DNA from 3 places in the Moellerella wisconsensis genome. Region 1 is predicted to be linked to each of the others. Evidence: riboswitches for the same ligand, from Rfam matches in the RefSeq annotation. Region 1 holds a riboswitch; each other region holds the start of a gene.
The links. Region 1 has a riboswitch for thiamine pyrophosphate ahead of thiD (bifunctional hydroxymethylpyrimidine kinase/phosphomethylpyrimidine kinase). Riboswitches for the same ligand answer to the same signal wherever they lie in the genome.
Positions count from the first base shown of each region.

Region 2: linked by a shared signal. The riboswitch ahead of thiC (phosphomethylpyrimidine synthase ThiC) and the one ahead of thiD (bifunctional hydroxymethylpyrimidine kinase/phosphomethylpyrimidine kinase) in region 1 are both predicted to bind thiamine pyrophosphate.
Region 3: linked by a shared signal. The riboswitch ahead of thiB (thiamine ABC transporter substrate binding subunit) and the one ahead of thiD (bifunctional hydroxymethylpyrimidine kinase/phosphomethylpyrimidine kinase) in region 1 are both predicted to bind thiamine pyrophosphate.

Region 1 covers NZ_CP093242.1:2,040,522-2,043,805, forward strand. The annotation lists gene yegS (lipid kinase YegS) at 92-991, shown strand; gene thiD (bifunctional hydroxymethylpyrimidine kinase/phosphomethylpyrimidine kinase) at 1,144-1,944, opposite strand; TPP riboswitch at 2,021-2,109, opposite strand; gene pagP (lipid IV(A) palmitoyltransferase PagP) at 2,713-3,284, shown strand, end outside.
Region 2 covers NZ_CP093242.1:317,823-321,106, reverse strand. The annotation lists gene nudC (NAD(+) diphosphatase) at 1-5, opposite strand, end outside; partial or broken gene MNY66_RS01340 (ABC transporter ATP-binding protein) at 271-906, shown strand; gene MNY66_RS01335 (HAD family hydrolase) at 959-1,621, shown strand; TPP riboswitch at 1,722-1,835, shown strand; gene thiC (phosphomethylpyrimidine synthase ThiC) at 2,034-3,284, shown strand, end outside.
Region 3 covers NZ_CP093242.1:606,192-609,475, forward strand. The annotation lists gene thiP (thiamine/thiamine pyrophosphate ABC transporter permease ThiP) at 1-687, opposite strand, end outside; gene thiB (thiamine ABC transporter substrate binding subunit) at 663-1,631, opposite strand; TPP riboswitch at 1,738-1,840, opposite strand; gene rppH (RNA pyrophosphohydrolase) at 1,954-2,484, shown strand; gene ptsP (phosphoenolpyruvate--protein phosphotransferase) at 2,493-3,284, shown strand, end outside.

The DNA.
Region 1 (3,284 bases):
CTCACGCAATATAACCATCTATAGTAAAAGAATAATCAGGTCTAATTCTGCCCTGTCGTCATTAAATCTATGTATAAAAAGAGGTCAAAATATGGAGAATCCAAATGTCAGCATGCTGATTATATTTGCTCCAAATGCAACGAATCCTGAAGTGCGTAGTGCAGTAGAGAAATTACGTCATGAAGGTGCAAATATTCTAGTTCGTGTCTCTTGGGAACCTGATGATTTAACTCGCTTTATCGACGAAGCCGTGAACACGGGTATAGACACAGTTATTGCTGGTGGTGGTGATGGAACTATTAATGCCGTAGCTACCGCCCTAATGCGCTGCCAGAGTAGCTCAAGGCCTGCTCTCGCCATTCTGCCGCTAGGTACTGCCAATGATTTTGCCACCAGTGCTGGGATCCCAATCGAGATCGATAATGCCTTAGCTTTAGCTATTAAAGGAAAAGCAACCCTTATCGACTTAGCTAAAGTTAATGATGACTTTTATTTCGTCAATATGGCTACCGGTGGTTTTGGCACCCGTATAACAACAGAAACCCCCGCGGCCCTCAAATCTGCACTAGGTGGCATGGCCTATTTTGTCAACGGGCTATTTAGACCCGATACACTAAAAACAGATATTTGTCGCGTCGAAGCCGAAGATTTCAATTGGGAAGGTGAAACCTTAGTTATCGGTATTGGTAATGGTCGACAAGCCGGCGGCGGACAAGCTCTAACTCCAAACGCATTAGTCGATGATGGAAAATTAGACCTTCTGCTGATCCCTGCGCGTGAAATAATTCCGGCTATCGTCAATAACCTATTTAATCCCGAAAAAAATGACAGTATTATCCGCAGAACGAGTTCATGGATAAAAATTCATTCCCCACATAAAATGGTATTTAATCTCGATGGCGAACCACTGTCTGGTGAAACGTTCCGCTTTGAGATTTTGCCTAGCATTATTCGCTGTCGATTACCGCCACAATGTGATCTATTATCTTAGATAGTGCACATTTTCCGCTACTTTTGGCAGTCTTTAGCGCTATTTTTACTGCTGTTTTTACTCCTATTTGTACAGTTATTAACACAATTGTGTGTTGGAGTTTATTGTCCCGTTAATGATCCCCCAACACATAGTTACACCATTACAGATAGTTACCACCATTGATGAAAGTGATGAACTGGTCCAATACCCTGACCAACTTCTAATGAGTCCGCCATCAATAAAGCCTGCTGTAAATAATTTTTAGCCACCGGTAATGTGGTTTGCCAGTTACTAAATTTAGGCCGTAATGCTGCAAGTGCTGCTGATAACGTACAGCCAGTACCATGAGTATTCACTGTATTAATACGCGGCGCGGTAAATCGCCATTCACCTTGTGCAGTAAATAACCAATCTGGACTTTCTGCTTCATTCAAATGCCCCCCCTTCATTAATACCGCTTGGCAACCTGCTGCCAATAACATCCTTCCTTGTATTTTCATTTGATTTTCATTCGTAGCAACAGAAGTCGCCAATAATGTCGCAGCCTCCGGTAGATTTGGTGTAATTAATGAGACCAACGGCAGAAGTTGGCTCACCATAGTGCTTACCGCATCAGGAGATAAGAGTGGATCACCGCTTTTCGCAATCATAACGGTATCAAGGACAACATAAGGGATAGGATAGCGTTTTAAGGCACTAACAAGAACGGAAATATTTTGGCTATTCGAGAGCATTCCAATTTTTGCGCTATCGATTCGCACATCTGACAAAACGGATGCGAGCTGAGTCGCAAAAAACTCGGAAGAAATATCGTAAACCGCTTGAACCCCTTGGGTATTTTGTGCAACCAGCGCAGTAATCACTGAGGTTCCGTATACACCAAGGGCTGAAAAGGTTTTTAAATCGGCTTGAATCCCGGCTCCACCACTAGGATCAGTTCCAGCGATGGTTAATGAATTGATTCTCACTATATCACTCCTTAAATGCGGATTATAAGTGTTGGTAACTTAAGTGCCGGTAAGGAGTGGTGATTTGGCAGGAAAAAGATGTCCAGTTTACCGACTTCCCTACGCTGGCATTATCCAGATCAGGTAATACGGGTTCATCTCAGCCTAAAGGCGCCCCGAGTCAAATGCTCTACCGTTTTCGGCAAAAGCATAAAATATGCAGATTAGTATCGCATTAATTACCAACGCAAACCAGCAGGTAAAATCAAACACATTTAGCCCAATAAAATACAACTAATATTTTATTAATTTATCTGTCGCCAAATATAATTACTTTATATTTATCTATTTACGCTACAATAAACCAAACTAAAACAATGCTAAAACACTTTTCTATTTAAACTTTCATTATTTAAATAATATTATTTACAGCCACATAAAAATAACCTAGAGAAACTATTAGATTTTTATTCATTGATATTAGCCTATCATCAACCTCTACATAATGGGTACGCTAGCCATTCCCTATACTATCAGCCGTACTAACCCCTTATTAAGGCTAAAAATTTATAATCTGATAAGTCAAAAATAGAAACCTAATACATATATAAGTTAAGATTTTTCTTATAATGAATAATGTATTAGTTTTCACTTTTTTAAAAAATGTTATTATAGGTCAATATAATATTTTTAAATGCCATTGCTGATTGTTTTAACATACATTTTGTCCGAAGGATTTTTTAGGGTAAGAGATGAAAAACACGTGATGTGTTAACGTATATTGGAATTGTAATGACTGTAAAAAATTGGGTGATCCTAGCGGCGAGTTCAACTTTCTGGTTAAGCTCGGCTACTTGCTCCGCATCTTCCACTTCAGACGTTGCCCCTGCATCAATAAAGACGCCGGGATTGTGGGATAAATTTACCAGCAATGTCAATAAAACATGGGATTCTCCTGAATATGAGGTCTATTTACCGGCAGTAACTTGGCATAACCGTTTGACATATGACAAGAAAAAAACCGATAAATATAATGAGACCCCTTGGGGTTTAGGGCTAGGTAAATACCGCTATGATGAAGATAATGATTGGCATTCTCTTTATGCAATGGCGTTTATGGATTCAAATGACAAAGTCGAACCCATTATAGGTTATGGCTTTCAGAAAATGTGGATCCCCAGAGATATAGACGGCTTTCGTATGGGGGCGGGTTTTACCTTAAGTATCACGGCGCGCCATGAATATAACTATATTCCAATGCCATTGCCTTTACCTTTAGTTTCGATTGAATATAATCGTTTAGCATTTCAAGCCACCTATGTTCCAGGCACCTATAATAATGGTAACGTATTATTTGCATGGTT
Region 2 (3,284 bases), 1.7 Mb from region 1:
TTCATAAGCTTATATTTCTATCACGTTGATATTTATAAATTATAATATTCCAATAACATAAAGATACTCTGTTCTGCTGAAATATCATTCATTACTTTCTAGTCTTTTTGTAAGAGAAATATTCAGTGATGTAATCCATTTTGTATTGTCCTCAGCGATTTGTCTAAAAAGTGTCATCAATATTTCAATTGTTTGTCATCTAATATTCTTACCCTGAACACGTTTCAGTAACTGAAATATTAATCGTGATTCCGTTTATCGTCAGAAATACAGCAATATCCTCATCAATTATCTGGCGGTCAGCGCCAACGTGTTGCGCTAGCTCGCACCCTAGTTATGCAACCTAAAATTTTGCTATTAGATGAGCCACTTTCAGCATTAGATGCCCGTATTCGTAAAAATTTACGTCAACAAATTCGCCGTATATAACGAGAACTTAATTTAACCACATTATTTGTCACCCATGATCAAGATGAGGCGATGATCTTATCGGATAAGATCTTTTTAATGAATCAAGGGGTAATTATTCAAAATGACAGCGCAGAAAATATCTATACTTAACCTGCTAATCAATTTGTGGCGCGTTTTATGGGGCATTACAATCTAATAGAGGCAGAAAAAGCCAATAAATTATTAGGGATTAATCAGCAAGGCATGTTGGCTATTCGTCCTGAATCTATCTATGTCCGCGAAACCGGTCGTCATTACGGTAACCATATTTCTGCACCTGTGGCGGCCACAATTGTAGAACATCAATTGTTAGGCAATATTATTCGCTATACAGTCCAAACCGCGGCAGGAGAAATGACGGTCGACTTACTCAATCGTTCTTCAGAACGTTTATTTGAGCCCGGTAGCCAGCTTGAATTATTGTTTAATAAGAATGAAATTCGCTCGCTAGCTTAATAATTAACAGACATCATATATAAGCCAATAACACAGCCTCAAGGTTACAATAATGACAACAAAAATAGCGGTGTTTGATTTAGACGAAACACTGATCCAAGGCGATAGCAGTGTATTATGGACACATTATCTATGGGATAAACAGATCATCAACGATCCCCAATTTATCGCCGAAGATAGCCGCATGATGGCACAATATAATGCGGGTATATTAGATATGCCCGCGTACCTAGCCTTTAGTATGCAAGCACTTGCGGGCATTCCAACCGAGCAAGTTGATATATGGCTCGATGACTTTGTTAATACCATCATCCTGCCCAACATTTATCCAGCAGCTCGCCAGTGTATCGACGATTATCGTCAGCGTCATATTCCCGTGATAATCATCTCTGCAACGGTCTCTTTTATTGTCAAAAAAATTGCCGCAAAACTGCATGCTGATTTTGCTATAGGTATCGATATGCAGGTGATTAATAATAGCTATTCAGGGACAATAAACGGGATTGCCAGTTTTAAAGCTGGCAAAGTAAAACGCCTCACCCAGTGGTTAAGTCAGCAACGAGTCAGCGATGCGGAAATTGTGTTTTATACCGACTCGGCTAATGATTTGCCCATGTGTTATTTTGCAGATCAAGTCATTACCATCAATGCTGACCCTCGACTGGCAGAAATCGCGATGGAGCAGCAATGGACTCAATTGCAGTGGAAAATTTAATCGATTTAGTGCTTAGCCTATCGATTATCTAGATTTAATATTATTTAACTTATAAATAATTAAGGGGGTTGTAGTTTTTATAATCCCTTTTATACTGGTTCGCATCTTGTCGGAGTGCCTAGAATACGAAAGTATACAGGCTGAGACCGTTAATTCGGGATCCGCGGAACCTGATCGGGTTAATACCCGCGAAGGGAACAAGAGTAATCAATCCGCTAGAAATATAATTTACAGACTACGCGTTTATGCTGATTACCCGCTAGGTTAATCCTCGATAACCTAACAAGCATATCGATTTATCTGCCTTATCTAGCTGCCTTAACGATACTCCCGCCAAGCTCCAGACAAGCAACTTTCTAACTATAACCCGTTATCCATTCATCCAGTGGAATAACATTGTCAGGAAATTGCTATGTCCGAAAATACTGTAATCCCTAGCCATGATGTTTCTCCAGCGCCAAGCCCTACCCGTCGCCGTAAAGCACAACGCGACGCCGCAGAAACTTATATTAATACTCTGCAAGGGGTCTCATTCCCTAATTCTAAACGTATTTATTTGACCGGCTCGCGTGCCGATATTCAAGTGCCAATGCGTGAAATTCAACTAACGCCGACCTTGCTCGGCGGCACCAAAGAACAGCCTCAATATGAACAAAATGAAGCCGTTCCTGTTTATGATACCTCGGGCGCTTATGGCGATCCCAATGCAAAATTGAATGTACATGAGGGATTAAAAAAACTGCGTAGCGCATGGATACAAGAGCGCAATGATGTCACTCAGGTCGAAAATTTAAGCTCTGATTTTACCCAACAGCGTCTCGCCGATGAAGGGCTAGACTCTCTCCGCTTTACACAACGGCCTCATCCTCTAAAAGCTAAATCTGGCCACTGTGTAACGCAATTGCACTATGCGCGTCGGGGCATAATTACCCCCGAAATGGAATTTATTGCGATCCGTGAAAATATGGGCCGCGAACGCATTCGCTCAGACGTCCTACGCCAACAACATTCTGGGCAAAATTTTGGCGCTAATTTAACCGACAATATCACCGCAGAATTTGTACGCCAAGAAGTCGCAGCCGGTAGAGCTATCATTCCTGCTAATATCAATCATCCCGAATCAGAACCTATGATTATAGGGCGCAATTTTTTGGTCAAAGTAAACGCCAATATCGGTAACTCCTCGGTCACTTCCTCTATCGAAGAAGAGGTCGAAAAACTCATTTGGTCAACCCGCTGGGGCGCAGATACGGTGATGGATTTATCCACCGGGCGTTATATACATGAAACTCGGGAATGGATCCTACGCAATAGCCCTGTGCCTATTGGTACCGTACCGATTTATCAAGCATTAGAAAAAGTTAACGGCGTGGCTGAACACCTAACCTGGGAAATGTTCCGCGATACCTTATTAGAACAAGCAGAGCAAGGCGTCGACTACTTCACAATCCATGCCGGTGTATTGCTACGTTATGTCCCGATGACCGCCAAACGCCTTACGGGGATCGTCTCTCGCGGAGGGTCGATAATGGCAAAATGGTGTTTATCACATCATCAAGAAAACTTTCTGTATCAACATTTTCGGGAAATTTGCCAACTGTGTGCCGCTTACGATGTCGCGTTATCTTTAGGTGATGGGTTACGTCCAGGTTCCATTCAAGAT
Region 3 (3,284 bases), 1.4 Mb from region 1:
AGCTAATTCAATGGTGGTTGCAGCTGGGCCTCCGCCTAATGCTAGTACCGTAGCAAAGCTGGCAAAACAGAGCATAAATATTAAAGCTGCGGTGGGTAACATCTGGCGCCGCAAATACGGCCATTCCACAAGACGAAATTGCTGCCATTCACTCATGCCTAACTGTGCAGCGATTTGCCGTTGTTCAGTAGAAATGCTTTCTAGTGCAAGTAATAACATACGGGCAGCGAGTGGCAGATTAAAAAAGATATGTGCCAGTAAAATACCGCTCAATCCATAAGGTGAGAATTGATAATCAATACCTAAATATGCCGAGAGCTGTGCTAGCCAGCCGGTGGAGCCATACACGGAGAGAATACCGAAAATTGCCACTAACACTGGTAGTACTAAAGTCATCGCGCATAAACGCAATAACAATGTTCGTCCCCAAAATCGTCGCCGATAGAGCGCTCTCGCTAATAAAATTGCTGGCAATACCGAAAAAATAGCCGACAAAAAAGCCTGCCAAAAAGTAAATCGAATTACATGCCATAAATAGCTGTCATCGATAATCGCTTTAAAATTCAGCTCCGGTGAAAATAATAGCAGCGCGCCACAGGCCGATACCGCGATAAGGATCAGCAATCCACTGGCAATAGCCCCAGGGATAAGCGAGCGATTAATTATTGACTGACTGCAGTTTGCCATAAACGAGTCCATGCATTACGTTCTTTAGCAACTTCTGCTGCGCTGAACTGGAGAGATTTTTTGGGTAATGGTAATTGCTCGTATACCGCTGGTAACGGGATATCAATCACCGGATACATCCAGTTAGTGGTAGGTAATTCCTTTTGGAATTGAGGGGTTAGCATAAATTGCATAAATTGCTGCGCTAGCTCAGGTTGTGGGCTATTTTTTAATTGTGCGGCAACTTCAACTTGCATGTAATGGCCCTCATCAAATAGCGCAGCGGCGTAATTATCTTTGTTATCCGCCAAAATATGATAGCCCGGAGAGGAAGTATAACTGAGCACAAAATCGCCTTCACCTTTGAGGAATAGCCCATAGGCCTCACTCCAGCCTTTAGTCACCGTCAGGGTTTTTGCGGCTATTTTTTGCCATTCAGCGGCGCTTTTATCGGCGTATATTTTTTCCATCCACAGCAATAATCCTAAACCTGGCGTGCTAGTACGAGGATCTTGATAAATTATTTTCCACTTTTCAGGGCTATTTATCAGTTGGTCCATACTGGTGGGCGGATTTTTGATTTTATTGGTGTCGTAGATAAAGGCGAAATATCCATAGTCGAAAGGGATAAATGTTGAGTTTTTCCAGACAACCGGTAATTTTAGTGCCGTTTGATCAATCTTACTTTCGCTAAATAAACCGGTTTTTTGTGCAGTATCAATCAAGTTATTATCCAGCCCTAACACAATGTCAGCCTTGGATTTTTTACCTTCCATACGCAAGCGATTTAATAATGAAACGCCATCCCCTAACGCCACTAATTTTAATTCGCAGCCACATTGTTGTTCAAAACTGCGTTTAATTGCAGGGCCGGGTCCCCATTCTGCGGCAAAGGAATCATAGGTATACACGGTAAGCGTTGGTTTATCGGCTAAGGCGGCATGGCTAAAAACCAGTGCTAACATGGCGCTGGTGGCGAGTTTAAAATAGTTGCATTGAGACACGCTTCACTCCTGAATTAAAAAAACATTACACAGGATTTGAGATGGCGCTAAGAGAAAGTTTCATTAGGCAGGTACATCGCTCAAATCCCTACACCGATATTAGTCGGATCAGGTTCGACGGGTTTTTTCTCAGCCTGACTATTTGCGTCATAGCACCCCGTTGAGTCAGTGGCTATTGTAGTGACTTCGCGCATATCTGCAAACTCTATTGATAGTAGTTTACCGACTGGGGTATGTATGAAACAATTAGCTATCTTTCAAATTTGGTTATTGAGGTAGTCTGGTGATCGATGATGATGGCTACCGCCCGAATGTAGGAATTGTAATTTGTAATCGGCAAGGGCAAGTTTTGTGGGCTCGTCGCTATGGCCAACATTCATGGCAGTTTCCTCAAGGGGGGATTAATCCCGGGGAATCACCAGAACAGGCTATGTATCGGGAACTCTATGAAGAAGTCGGTTTACATCGCAAAGATGTTAAACTGCTTGCGTCTACCCGAAATTGGTTACGTTACAAATTACCCAAGCGTTTGGTGCGTTGGGATACAAAACCCGTGTGTATCGGTCAGAAGCAGCGTTGGTTTTTATTGCAATTACAAAGCAACGAGAATGAAATTAACGTGCAACGCAGTAAATCGCCGGAATTTGATGGCTGGCGATGGGTTAGTTATTGGTATCCTGTCAGACAAGTGGTTTCTTTTAAACGCGAAGTGTATCGCCGCGTAATGAAAGAATTTGCGCCTGTAGTGATGCCAATGCAGGAGCCACAACCTATGCAACGTACTGTTTATTCTCATCGCCGTAGGCGGTTTTAGGCGGATTTATGCTGGCGCGTTTGCGGGAGATTGTTGAAAAAGTTGCGATGGCAACAACTTTGGCAGAGGCGTTGGAACTGCTAGTGACTGAAACCTGTCATGCGATGCAGACAGATGTATGTTCTATTTATCTAGCAGATAGCCAACGCCAATGCTATTACTTAATGGCTACCCAAGGCCTGAAAAAGCCCAAAGGGATTGCGGTTCGCTTAGGTTTTGATGAAGGTGTGGTCGGTGCTGTTGGCCGCCAATCTGAAATGCTCAATCTTGCCGATATCCGTGAACACCCTCAATTCAAATTATTACCTCAACTTCGAGAAGGGCAGATGCGTGCTTTTCTCGGTGTTCCTATCGTTTATCGCCGTCAACTGCTTGGTGTCTTAGTGGTTCAGCAGCGCGAGCGTCGTTTATTTAATGAAACCGAAGAGTCATTTCTGGTGACTTTATCAATGCAGCTGGCTGCCATATTAGCCCAGGCTCAAGCCAAAGGGATTTTTGGTCAATATCGACAAAATCGAATTAAGGCCTTACCTATCGCTAATGGGATAGCCATGGCTTATGGTTGGCGCGATATGTCACAGCCACTTTTAGAACATGTGTGTCAGGCATGCGCTCTTGATATTGATGCCGAACGTCATCGGTTGGCTGAAGCGCTGGAAGATGCAAGCGCTGAATGTCGGCGAATTAGTAAACGATTTTTAGCCAGCGCGCAAAAAGAAAGTGCGGCGATTTTCGATCTTTATAATCACTTGATTAATGACTCCCAGCTGCGAAAACGCTTATTTGCTACTATCGAACAA